DNA from 3 places in the Actinoplanes sp. NPDC026670 genome. Region 3 is predicted to be linked to each of the others. Evidence: riboswitches for the same ligand, from Rfam matches in the RefSeq annotation. Region 3 holds a riboswitch; each other region holds the start of a gene.
What was found. A riboswitch is a leader RNA that binds a small molecule or an ion and turns the genes downstream of it on or off. The one in region 3 is predicted to bind glycine.
Positions count from the first base shown of each region.

Region 1 (3,903 bases), on a different contig from region 3:
TGCTGCTGGTGATCGCCGGCTTGCAGTTCGCGCCGCAGCCCCGCCCGGCCTTTGCGGCGACGCCACCGCCTCTGCAGTACACCGCGGCGGCCGGATCGGCCCGGGAGGTGCTCACCGGCATCGCCGACCGGGCGGCGACCGCGTCCGATCCGGCCCGCAGCGGCGACTACGAGCATCTGGTGATCCGATCGTGGAGCCTGTGGACCTATGTCGACGACGAGCGGGTGACGTCCGCGATCATCCCGTCGCGGACCGAGTCGTGGCGCGGGTCGGACAACTCGGGCCGGCGCTCCACCAGCTATGAGAAGGCGCAGTTCACCTCCCTCGGGCGGGAGGTGCTGTGGCGGGCCCAGAACCTGTTCGACGACGGCCTCGACCCGTGGTCGCAGGAGTATGCGGCAGGGCAGTTCGGGGCGATGTGGGCCGACCAGCCGCCCATCGGTGACCTCGACCGTTGGCTGCACATCGGGCATCCCCGGGAGAACGGGCCGTTCGAGACGCTCGTCGCCGTCACCGACCTGGCCCGGGAACGGCTGCTGACCCCGGCCACCCGGTCCGGGCTGCTGCGGATCGTCGCGCAACTGCCCGGACTCACCTACGACGGCACGGTCACCGACCGCGCGGGCCGGGCGGGCGCCGCGTTCTCGATCACCAGCGACCGCACCGGCCTGCCGACCCGCCACACCCTGATCGTCGACCCGGCCACCGGCGCGCTGCTCGGCTACGAGCAGATGCTGCCCACCGACACCGGCAAACTCGACGTCCGGGCCCCCGCGGTGATCGGCTACGAGACATACCTGACCGCCGACTACACCACCCTCCCGAAGTAGGAGCCACCGATGACGCCCACCCCGCCGATCACGCTGCGTTCGCCGGTGGCGGCTGGCGGGCGTCCACTTCGGTGAGAAAGGTCCGGGCGACATCCATGCCGACGATCTTGACCGGTGCGGGCGACTCCGGATAGCTTTCCCGGGCCACAACTCCATACTTCGCCGCTGTGCCGCTGCGGGAGAGCACCTGCCTGCGGGCGGGTCGCCGAAGGAGCAACTTCTCCCTCAGAATCTCTCAGGCCCACGTACCGCAACGGTCAGGCGACTCTGGAAAGTCAGCCCCCACCAGGGCTGCGCCCAAGGTGCAAGCCGCCCCGGCGGTGAACCTCTCAGGCACCCGTGACAGAGCGAGGGAGGCCCTCACCCGTACCGAAGGAGCCTCTCGAAATGCGTTTCACCAAAGACCACGAATGGCTTACCGACGGCGAGATCGCCACCGTCGGCATCACCGCTTTCGCCGCTGACGCGCTCGGTGACGTCATCTACGTCGACCTTCCGGAGGCCGGCACGATCGTCGCCGCGGGCGAGCCGGCCGGCGAACTCGAATCCACCAAATCGGTCAGCGAGGTGTACGCCCCGGCCGACGGCGAGATCGTCGAGGTGAACACCGCCCTCACCGGCAATCCCGGCCTGATCAACACCGATCCGTACGGCGAGGGCTGGCTGTTCCGCCTCCGCGTGACGAGCGTCCCGGCAACCCTCGACGAGTCCGCCTACCAGGCCTTGGTGAACGCCGCCAGTTGACAGCCGCGAGCCGTCGCTCAGCGCGGGAATGCGGCCGGTTTGGCCGTGCTGAGCGACGGCTGGGACCGCGAGCCGTCGCTGGGCGCGGGAATGCGGGCGGCTTTACCGCGGTGGGCGACGGCTGGGACCGCGAGCCGTCGCTGGGCGCGGGAATGCGGCCGGTTTTACCGCGGTGGGCGACGGCTGGGACCGCGAGCCGTCGCTGGGCGCGGGAATGCGGCCGGTTTTACCGCGGTGGGCGACGGCTGGCCGCCCTGTGTTGGCGTGGTGTCAACGACTTGCGTGTAGAGTCGCGGCGCTTCGATCGTGTGATCTTGAGGACGTCCGAATGAAATCGACCCTGGCCGTTCTGGTGCTCGGCATGTGCCTGTTCACCGCCGCCTGCGGGGACGAGGCGGAGTTCGTGGCGGCACCACCGAGTGCAGCCGCGCCCGCCACGCCAGCCACGCCATCGGCCACGCCCGCTGCGGCATCGGCCACGCCCGTGAAAGCCACCAGCCCCAGCGCCGCCGCGAAGTCCCCGAAACCGACGACCGCGAAAGCGTCCCCGAAGCCCACGACCGCCGCGAAGGCCGACCCGGAGGCCGCCTGTGACGCGACGATGAAGGCCGAGAATCGCCTCTACACGAACCGGGAGGCGAACGGCCCCCTCGCCGTCGGCGACGACGCGACCCCGGCCGAGGTCACCGCCGCGGTGCGGGCCCTGCGCGCCGGCACGCAGAGCAACATTCAGGCGGTACGCAAGGCGCGCTCGCTGACCACCGACAAGAAGGTCCGGGCCGCGCTCGCCGATCTGATCGCCGCACGCACCGCCGTCGTCGCCCTGCTGGACGCCGCCGGCGACGATGTGGACAAGAAGGACGCCGCCCTGTTCACCGCAGACGAGGCGATGGCGACGTCGACCCTGTGGCGCTACCCGGACGGACTCTGCGCGGGCTACACGGCTTGAGCAGCTAGGGTCGACCGGATGCGGATCGCGTTCGCCAGTGACGACGAGAACGAGACCACCCGTGCCGTGACGACCGCCCTGACCGAGGGCGGCCACGAAGTGATCCGCCCGGATGCCACGGCGTCGTGGCCTGACCTGGGCCGGTTCGTGGGCCGGGCGGTCGTCGACGGCCGGGCCGACTACGGCGTGGTGATGTGCTGGACCGGCACCGGCACGGCGATCGCCGCCAACAAGGTTCCGGGTGTGCGCGCCGCCCTCGCCTGGGATCCCTGGATCGCCCGTGGCGCCCGCCTCTGGAACGACGCGAACGTGCTGGCCATGAGCCTGAAACGGCTCGCCCCGGACGTCGCCGTGGAGGTGCTGCGGGCGTTCCTGGAGACCTCCGGCCCGGACCCGGACGAGGCCGCCAACATCGCCGCGATCGAGTCACCTCAGCCGGGGTAGGGGGCGCTAGACCCGCACCGCTGGCCGGGCCAGGCCGGACAGCGCCGTGGCCTGGTCCGGGTAGATCGGGAACACCCCGTCCAGCCGCATCGTGTGCAGCACGGTGAGTACGAACCGCGACGGCGCGACCAGGCACAACGTCGCCCCGTGCTGCCGTGCCGACCGGTGCGCGCGGACCAGCAGGCCGAGGCCGGCCGGGTCGATGGTTCCGGAACCGCCCATGTCGATCACGAGGTCCCGGCCCGACTCGGCCGCCTCGATGATGCCCGGCCGCAGCTCGTCGGCCAGCCGCTGATCCAGATCGGTCACCAGCACGACGACCAGGGGAGGACGCCCGCTCATCGGATCTTCCCCGGCGCGGGGGCGCCCGGCCGCTCGGCGGTCAGCGCCACGGCGGTGACACCGGCCACCGCGAACAGCACCTGGAGCACGAACTCGACGAGCGTCGGCCCCGGATCACCGACGCCGGCCATCCGGGTGAGGACGGTCGCCAGCACGGCGGCGGCGACCCCGGCCGCAGGCGGCAACCACACCGGCACGGTACGGCAGCGGGCCGTCAGCATCCGCCCGGCGACACCGATGACGGCGCCGATCGTCACAGCCGCGATCAGACTCAGCCCGGTCATGGCGGCCCCCTTCCTCGCTCGATGTCCGCCAGACTGCCCGCCCTGATCTGCGGAAGTTTCCCGCAACCATGACAGTTGCGTGACAAACGGGCCGATCAGCGTTCCGCGCGACAGGATTGACGTCATGAGCGCGGTACTGCTGATCGAGGACGACGACCGGATCCGCCTGTCGCTGGCGATGGCCCTGGAGGACGAGGGCTACACCGCCCACGCGGTGGCCACCGCCGAGGAGGGCCTGTCGGCACAGCGCCGTCATCGCGCCGACACGGTGCTCATCGACCTGATGTTGCCCGGGATGGACGGCTACGAG
Region 1 covers NZ_JBEZXU010000050.1:46,320-50,222, forward strand. The annotation lists gene AB0E94_RS36615 (CU044_5270 family protein) at 1-830, shown strand, start outside; glycine riboswitch at 997-1,091, shown strand; gene gcvH (glycine cleavage system protein GcvH) at 1,218-1,574, shown strand; gene AB0E94_RS36625 (hypothetical protein) at 1,903-2,523, shown strand; gene AB0E94_RS36630 (RpiB/LacA/LacB family sugar-phosphate isomerase) at 2,542-2,967, shown strand; gene AB0E94_RS36635 (STAS domain-containing protein) at 2,974-3,309, opposite strand; gene AB0E94_RS36640 (GlsB/YeaQ/YmgE family stress response membrane protein) at 3,306-3,593, opposite strand; gene AB0E94_RS36645 (response regulator transcription factor) at 3,718-3,903, shown strand, end outside.
Region 1: linked by a shared signal. The riboswitch ahead of gcvH (glycine cleavage system protein GcvH) and the one ahead of gcvP (aminomethyl-transferring glycine dehydrogenase) in region 3 are both predicted to bind glycine.

Region 2 (3,903 bases), on a different contig from region 3:
CGGCGGTGGACGTACTGGCCGATGTGCGCGGCGACGGTGTCCAGGGCGGCCAGCACCTCCGGGTCGGACTCGGCACGCCGCCTGTCGTAGACGGCGAGGACCCCGACCACGTCGACACCGTTGCGGACCGGCACCGCCACCACGCTCTGCAACCCGGCCGATTTGGCGGCGACCGCGCGCGGCCCGTCGGAGGCGGACAGGTCGGTGGACCAGCACGCGGCCGCGGTCTCCCAGACGTGCCCGACGACACCACTGCCGCGGGTCACCTCCCGGACCGCCCGCATCGGCTCGGTCATCGCCACGTCCCGCGACCACGCGGCCAGCCGGACCAGCCGTTTGGCCTTACGGGTGTCCAGGTGCCAGTACTCGGTGTACGGCCACCGCAACCCCTCCCCGACCGCGGCGAGCACCGTGTCGGTGGCCTGCTCCACGTTCTGGGCGGCGGCGAGCGCCCCGGCGACCGCGTATTCGAGCCGCCGCATCCGCTCGCTGTGCTGCCGGGCGGTGATGTCGCGGATGAACGCGCCCATCACCGTCGACGACATCTCGATCGGGAACTGCCGGCCGCCGCGGTGCACGGCCCGGAACTCGGCCCGCTGCCCGCCGTCGTCGGCGTCCCGGGTCACCTCGTCGAGCCAGCCGCGGAAGCGGTCCCGGTGGTCCGGGGCGATGATCAGCTCGTCGATCGGGCGGCCCAGGGCGTCCAGCTCGTTCCAGCCGAACATCCGCTCGGCGGACCGGTTCCAGGTGGTGACCTCGCCGTCGGGGCCGGCCGCGACGAACGCGTCCAGGGTGCTGTCCAGGATCCGGCGCAGCTGCTCGGCGCATCGGGCCGCCTCGGTGGCGGCGGCCCGGGCCGCGATCTCCCCGGCGGCGACGACGGCCAGGCCCTCCAGCACCTCGACGTCGGCGCCGGTCCAGTCGTGCGGCCGGTCGTCGAGGACGAGCAGCGCGCCGACCGGCCGGCCGTCCGGTGCACACAGCGGGACACCGAGCCAGGTGTCGGTGCGCACGTGCGGCGTACCGGCCTCGATCACCTGGCGGCAGCAGAGCCCGGGCTCCGGCGCCGGGTCGAGCCCGTCCAGACCGCCGGCGATCGCCACGCCGGACTCCAGAATCGCCAGCGCGGCCCGGCCACCGGTGAGACGGGTGGCCAGGGTGGTGATCTGGTCGAGAACGGGCGACGACGGGTCGAGCCGTGGACCGGAGGCCAGCGCGATCGTGTTCATCGAGGGCCCCATCGTCACAAGGCCGGAACAATTGAGAGCCGAACCACACACCGGCGTGCGGTAGGGTCCTGGGAACAGGTGACGACAGCACAACCGAATACTTCGCCGCGACCCCGCCGCGGGAGAGTCCTCGCAGGTCAGCGAGGCGCCGAAGGAGCAACTTCTCCCTCAGAATCTCTCAGGCACCCAGTACCGCGACGGTCAGGCGACTCTGGAAAGTCAGCTCTTTACGACGAGCTGCGCCCACGGTGCAAGCCGCCCGCACGGCGGTGAACCTCTCAGGCAGAGATGACAGAGCGAGGGAGGCCCGACCCGACAAGGAGCCTCCGTTGCGCCACACTGCCCTGCATCACGTCCACCAGTCTCTCGGCGCCGCGATGACCGGTTTCGCCGGTTGGTCCATGCCGCTGCGGTACGGCAGCGACCTCGGCGAGCACCACACCGTCCGCACCGGCGCCGGCCTGTTCGACCTCGGCCACATGGGCCAGATCGAGGTGACCGGCCAGGATGCCGCCGCGTTCCTGGACCACGCCCTGGTCGGCCGGCTGTCGAAGGTCGCGGTGGGCCGTGCCAAGTACACGATGCTGTGCCACACCACCGGTGGTGTCCTCGACGACCTGGTCGTCTACCGGCTGGCCGGGGACCGGTTCCTGGTGGTGGCGAACGCCGCCAACGCCGCCGTGGTCCGGGCGATGCTCGGTGAGCACTCGGGTGGCTACACGGTCCGGATCGCCGCGGCGGACCGGTCGCTGATCGCCGTGCAGGGCCCGAAGGCGGTCGACGTGGTGGGCGAGCACCCGGATCTGCGCTACTACGCCATCGAGGCGCAGCAGCTGGCCGGGCGGGACGTGCTGCTGGCCCGTACCGGATACACCGGCGAGGACGGCTTCGAGATCTACTGCGCGAATTCCGACGCCGAGGCGATCTGGGCGTGGGCGGTCTCCCGCGGCGCCGTCCCGTGCGGGCTGGCCTGCCGGGACACGCTGCGTCTGGAGGCCGGGATGCCGCTGTACGGCCACGAGCTCACCCTCCGCACCACCCCGTTCGACGCCGGTCTGGGCCGGGTCGTCGCCCTCGACAAGACCGACTTCGTCGGCGCCGCCGCCCTCCGCGCCGCCGCCCCGGACCGTCTGCTCGCCGGCCTGGTCACCAAGGGCCGCCGCTCGCCACGGGCCGGTCACGCGGTCCTCGACCCGGACACCGGCGAGCGCATCGGCGAGGTGACCAGCGGCGTGCCCTCCCCCACGCTCGGGCACCCGATCGCCATGGCGTACCTCCCGGCCGGCCGCACCGAACCCGGCACCCGGGTCCTGGTCGACATCCGCGGCGCCCGCGAAGAGGCCGAGGTCGTCGCGCTGCCGTTCTACCGCCGGCAGGGCTGAGCGATGACCGTCTCCGTCTTCGACCTGTTCTCCATCGGCATCGGCCCGTCCAGCTCGCACACGGTCGGGCCGATGCGCGCGGCCCGGCTCTTCACCGCCCACCTGGCCGGGGTCGACGGGGTGGCGACCGTGCGGGCCGAGCTGTTCGGCTCGCTCGGCGCGACCGGGCACGGGCACGGCACCCCGCGGGCCGTGCTGCTCGGTCTCCAGGGTGAGGAGCCGGAGACGGTCGACACCTCACTCGAACCGTCCGCGGACGCCACCGCCTTCGAGGTCGACGTGGTGCTGCACCGGCGGCGGGCGCTGCCCGGCCATCCCAACGGCATGCGCTTCACCGCGCTCGGCGCCGACGGCGCCGAGCTGCTGGCCAAGACCTATTTCTCGGTCGGCGGCGGGTTCGTCCTGGCGGACGGCGCCTTGGGGGTACGCCCGGAGCAGGTGGCCGTCCCGTACCCGTTCTCCTCCGGCGCCGAACTGCTGGAACTCGCCCGGTCCACGGGGCTGTCGATCTCCCGGATGATGCTGCTCAACGAGTCGGTGCGGCGGCCGGCGGCTGAGGTGCCGGCCGGGCTGCTCGGCATCTGGCGGGTCATGAACGACTGCATCGACGACGGGCTGCGCGCGGAGGGCGTACTCCCCGGGGGTTTGAAGGTCCGTCGCCGTGCCTCGCTGACCGCCCGCAAGTTGACCGCCGACGGTGACCCGATGGAATGGCTGACCGTTTTCGCCATGGCGGTCAACGAGCAGAACGCCGCCGGCGGCCGGGTGGTGACCGCGCCGACCAACGGCGCCGCCGGGATCATTCCGGCCGTGCTGCGCTACTACCGGACCTTCGTGCCGGGCGCCGACGACGAGGGTGTGGTGCGTTTTCTGCTGGCCGCCGGGGCGATCGGGCATCTGTTCAAGGAGAACGCGTCGATCTCCGGGGCCGAGGTCGGTTGTCAGGGTGAGGTCGGTTCGGCGTGCGCGATGGCCGCGGCCGGGCTGGCCGAGGTGCTCGGCGGCACCCCGGAGCAGGTGGAGAACGCGGCCGAGATCGGCATGGAGCACAACCTGGGCCTGACCTGCGACCCGGTCGGCGGCCTGGTGCAGATCCCGTGCATCGAGCGCAACGGGATGGCCGCGGTGAAGGCGGTGACCGCGGCGAGGATGGCGCTGCGCGGCGACGGCCGCCACCACGTCTCCCTCGACAAGGTCATCAAGACCATGAAGGAGACCGGCGCCGACATGAAGATCAAGTACAAGGAGACGTCCCGCGGCGGCCTGGCCGTCAACGTCATCGAGTGCTGACC
Region 2 covers NZ_JBEZXU010000024.1:45,864-49,766, forward strand. The annotation lists gene AB0E94_RS23635 (PAS domain S-box protein) at 1-1,229, opposite strand, end outside; glycine riboswitch at 1,339-1,434, shown strand; gene gcvT (glycine cleavage system aminomethyltransferase GcvT) at 1,559-2,611, shown strand; gene AB0E94_RS23645 (L-serine ammonia-lyase) at 2,615-3,901, shown strand.
Region 2: linked by a shared signal. The riboswitch ahead of gcvT (glycine cleavage system aminomethyltransferase GcvT) and the one ahead of gcvP (aminomethyl-transferring glycine dehydrogenase) in region 3 are both predicted to bind glycine.

Region 3 (3,903 bases):
TCGTGCGCGACCAGGCCGTTCTCCCCCGCGTACAGCACCGGGAAGTGCTCGCGCAGCCGGGCCGCGACATAGTTGGCCGCCAGCACCGCAGACGCGGTCGCCGCCGCCAGACCCTCCGGGCCCATCATCCGGATGTACGCCCACGAGATCGGCAGGATGCCCGCCGAACCGTGCGCCGCCGCCGACACCGCGTGGTGATCGCCCGGCTCGAGCGGGTCACCCGGCAGGAACTCGGCCAGATGCGCCCCGACCGCGACCGGGCCCACACCGGGACCGCCGCCGCCGTGCGGGATGCAGAACGTCTTGTGCAGGTTCAGGTGCGACACGTCGGCCCCGAACTTCCCCGGCCGGGCGTAGCCGACCAGCGCGTTCAGGTTCGCCCCGTCCACATACACCTGGCCACCGGCCTCGTGCACCTTCGCGCATAGGTCGGCGATGGAGGTCTCGTACACGCCGTGCGTCGACGGGTAGGTCACCATGATCGCGGAGAGCTGGTCACGGTGCTTCTCGATCTTGGCGTCCAGATCGGTGAGGTCGACGTTGCCATCGGCGTCACAGGCGACCACGACGACCCGCATGCCGGCCATCACCGCGCTGGCGGCGTTGGTGCCGTGCGCGCTCGACGGGATCAGGCAAACGTCACGGTGCTCGTCGCCACGGGACCGGTGGTAACCACGGATCGCCAGCAGGCCGGCCAGCTCACCCTGTGAACCAGCGTTCGGCTGGACGCTGACCGCGTCGTAACCGGTGATCTCGGCCAGCCAGGTCTCCAGCTGGGCGACCAGGTGCTCGTAGCCCTCGACCTGGTTACGCGGCGCGAACGGGTGAATGTTCGCGAACTCCGGCCAGGTGACCGCCTCCATCTCGGTGGTGGCGTTCAGCTTCATCGTGCACGAGCCCAGCGGGATCATGCCGCGGTCCAGCGCGTAGTCGCGGTCCGAGAGTTTACGCAGGTAGCGCAGCATGCTGGTCTCGGACTGGTGGGTGTTGAACACCGGGTGCGACAGGTAGCCGGTGCCGCGCTCCAGCCCGGCCGGGATCGCCTGCCCGTCGAGCGCGTCGGTCTCGACGACGACGTAGCTGCCGGCGACGGCCGTGCCGAAGGCGTCCCACACCCGCTGCAGGTGCACGTCGGTGGTCGTCTCGTCGCAGGAGACCGACACGTGGTCGGCGTCGACCTGGCGCAGGTCGATGCCGTACTTCGCGGCGTTGGCCACCACCGCCGACGCCTTGCCCGGCACGTGGGCCAGCACCGTGTCGAAGAAGCTGTCGTGGACCACGGTCAGGCCGTCGACGGTCCGCAGGCCGGCGGCCAGGCGGGCGGCGAGCCGGTGGGTGCGCTCGGCGATGGCCCGCAGGCCGGCCGGGCCGTGGTACACCGCGTACATACTCGCCATCACGGCCAGCAGCACCTGCGCGGTGCAGATGTTCGATGTCGCCTTCTCCCGGCGGATGTGCTGCTCACGGGTCTGCAGGGCGAGCCGGTAGGCCTGGTTGCCGTCGGCGTCCTTCGACACGCCGACCAGACGGCCGGGCAGCGACCGCTCCAGGCCGGCGCGCACCGCCAGGTAACCGGCGTGCGGGCCACCGAACCCGAGGGGCACGCCGAACCGCTGCGTGGTCCCGGCGGCGATGTCCACGCCGATCTCGCCCGGCGCCCGCAGCAGGGTGAGGGCCAGCAGGTCGGCCGCGACCGTCACCAGGGCGCCCTTGGCGTGCGCGGCCTCGACCAGGGCGGCGTGGTCACGCACCGCGCCGGATGCGCCCGGGTACTGCAGGTGCAGGCCGAAGAACTCGTCCGGCAGCTCGTCGCGGTCGACGTCGACGATCACCACGGAGATGCCCAGCGGCTCGGCCCGGGTCCGCAGCACCGACAGCGTCTGCGGGAACGTGTCGGCGTCCACCGCGTACACACTGCTCTTGCTCTTGGACGCGCGCCGCGCGAGCGTCATGGCCTCGGCGACCGCGGTGGCCTCGTCCAGCATCGACGCGTTCGCGGTGGTCAGCCCGGTCAGGTCGGTGACCATGGTCTGGAAGTTGAGCAGCGCCTCGAGGCGGCCCTGGCTGATCTCCGGCTGGTACGGCGTGTAGGCCGTGTACCACGCCGGGTTCTCCAGCACGTTCCGCTTGATCACCGCGGGCGTGTGGGTGTTGTAGTAGCCGAGCCCGATCATCGGGGTGGCCAGCACGTTGCGGCCGGCGATCGACCGCAGCTCGGCGATCGTCTGCTCCTCGGAGATCCCGGCCGGCAGCTCGAGGTCGCCGTGGAAACGGATCGACTCGGGGATCGCGGCGTCCATCAGTTGCTCGACCGAGCCGTACCCGATCGCTTTGAGCATCTGGGTCTGCTCGTCGGCGTCCGGGCCGATGTGCCGGGAAACGAACGGGGACGTCATTGGCGACTCCTGGCGTGAGAAGGTCAAGAAGCAACCTCCCCCTCTGTCATACCCAGACTGCGGCATTTCAGAGTTGCCAACCCGCGCGGTCCTTTTGCCTGAAAGTTTCCGGGGAGGATTTGCCTCTTCGGCGCCGCGTCAGCGGACTCTCCCGCGCTGGGAACCAACCTACCAGCGGGCATGGGGAAGATCGGGAGTCCTAGGGTGTGCGATGTGACGTACTTCCCTGCCGCCGACCGCTACGCCGACATGATCTACCGGCGTGCTGGTCGCAGCGGCCTCAAGCTCCCCGCCATCAGCCTGGGTCTCTGGCACAACTTCGGTGACGGCCGGCCCGCCGACCGGCAGGCCGACATCGTCCGCCGGGCCTTCGACCTCGGGGTGACGCACTTCGACCTGGCCAACAACTACGGGCCGCCGCCGGGCAGCGCCGAGACCAACTTCGGGCGCATCCTGGCCGCCGACTTCCGGGCGCACCGCGACGAGATGATCATCTCGACCAAGGCCGGCTACACCATGTGGGACGGGCCGTACGGCGACTGGGGCTCCCGAAAGTACCTGGTCTCGTCGCTGGACCAGTCCCTGCAGCGGATGGGCCTGGACTACGTCGACGTGTTCTACCACCACCGGCCCGACCCGGAGACCCCGCTCGAGGAGACGATGTCCGCGCTCGACGCGATCGTCCGCTCCGGCAAGGCCCTCTACGTCGGCATCAGCAACTACAAGAGCACCCAGGCCGCGCAGGCCGCCGGGATCCTGCGTGAGCTGGGCACACCGCTGCTGATCCACCAGCCGTCCTACTCGATCCTGAACCGGTGGATCGAGCACGACCGGCTGCTGGACACCCTCGAGGACGCCGGGGCCGGCTGCATCGCGTTCAGCCCGCTCCAGCAGGGTCTGCTCACCGACCGCTACCTGACCGGCATCCCGGACGACTCGCGGATCCGGACCAGCGTGTTCCTCAACGAGAGCGCCCTGGACAACAAGACCCTGGCCCGGCTGCACACGCTCAACGACATCGCCAAGCGGCGCGGGCAGACACTCGCCCAGCTGGCGCTGGCGTGGGCGCTGCGCGACCAGCGGATGACCAGCCTGATCATCGGCGCGTCGAGCGTGCCGCAGCTGGAGAACAACGTGGCCGCGCTGAACAACCTGGCCCTCGACCAGAGCGAGCTGGACGAAATCGACGCGACGGTGCTTGATCTGTAGCCGTATCCTGCGGCGTCATGATCGAGCTCGTTGAACGGCACACGGCCCTGGCGGTCGTGGTCGGCTCCCGCGCCTATGGACTGGACGGGCCGGAGTCGGACCACGACCGCCGGGGTGTGTTCGTGGCGCCGACCCGCGACTTCTGGACCCTCGACAAGCCGCCCACCCACCTGGACGGGCCGGCCGAGGAACAGTTCTCGTGGGAGATCGAGCGGTTCTGCACCCTCGCGCTCCAGGCCAACCCCACGGTGCTCGAAGTGCTGTGGTCGCCGCTGGTCTCATTCCGCAACGAGGACGG
Region 3 covers NZ_JBEZXU010000021.1:101,917-105,819, reverse strand. The annotation lists gene gcvP (aminomethyl-transferring glycine dehydrogenase) at 1-2,396, opposite strand, end outside; glycine riboswitch at 2,473-2,560, opposite strand; gene mgrA (L-glyceraldehyde 3-phosphate reductase) at 2,610-3,605, shown strand; gene AB0E94_RS22045 (nucleotidyltransferase domain-containing protein) at 3,623-3,903, shown strand, end outside.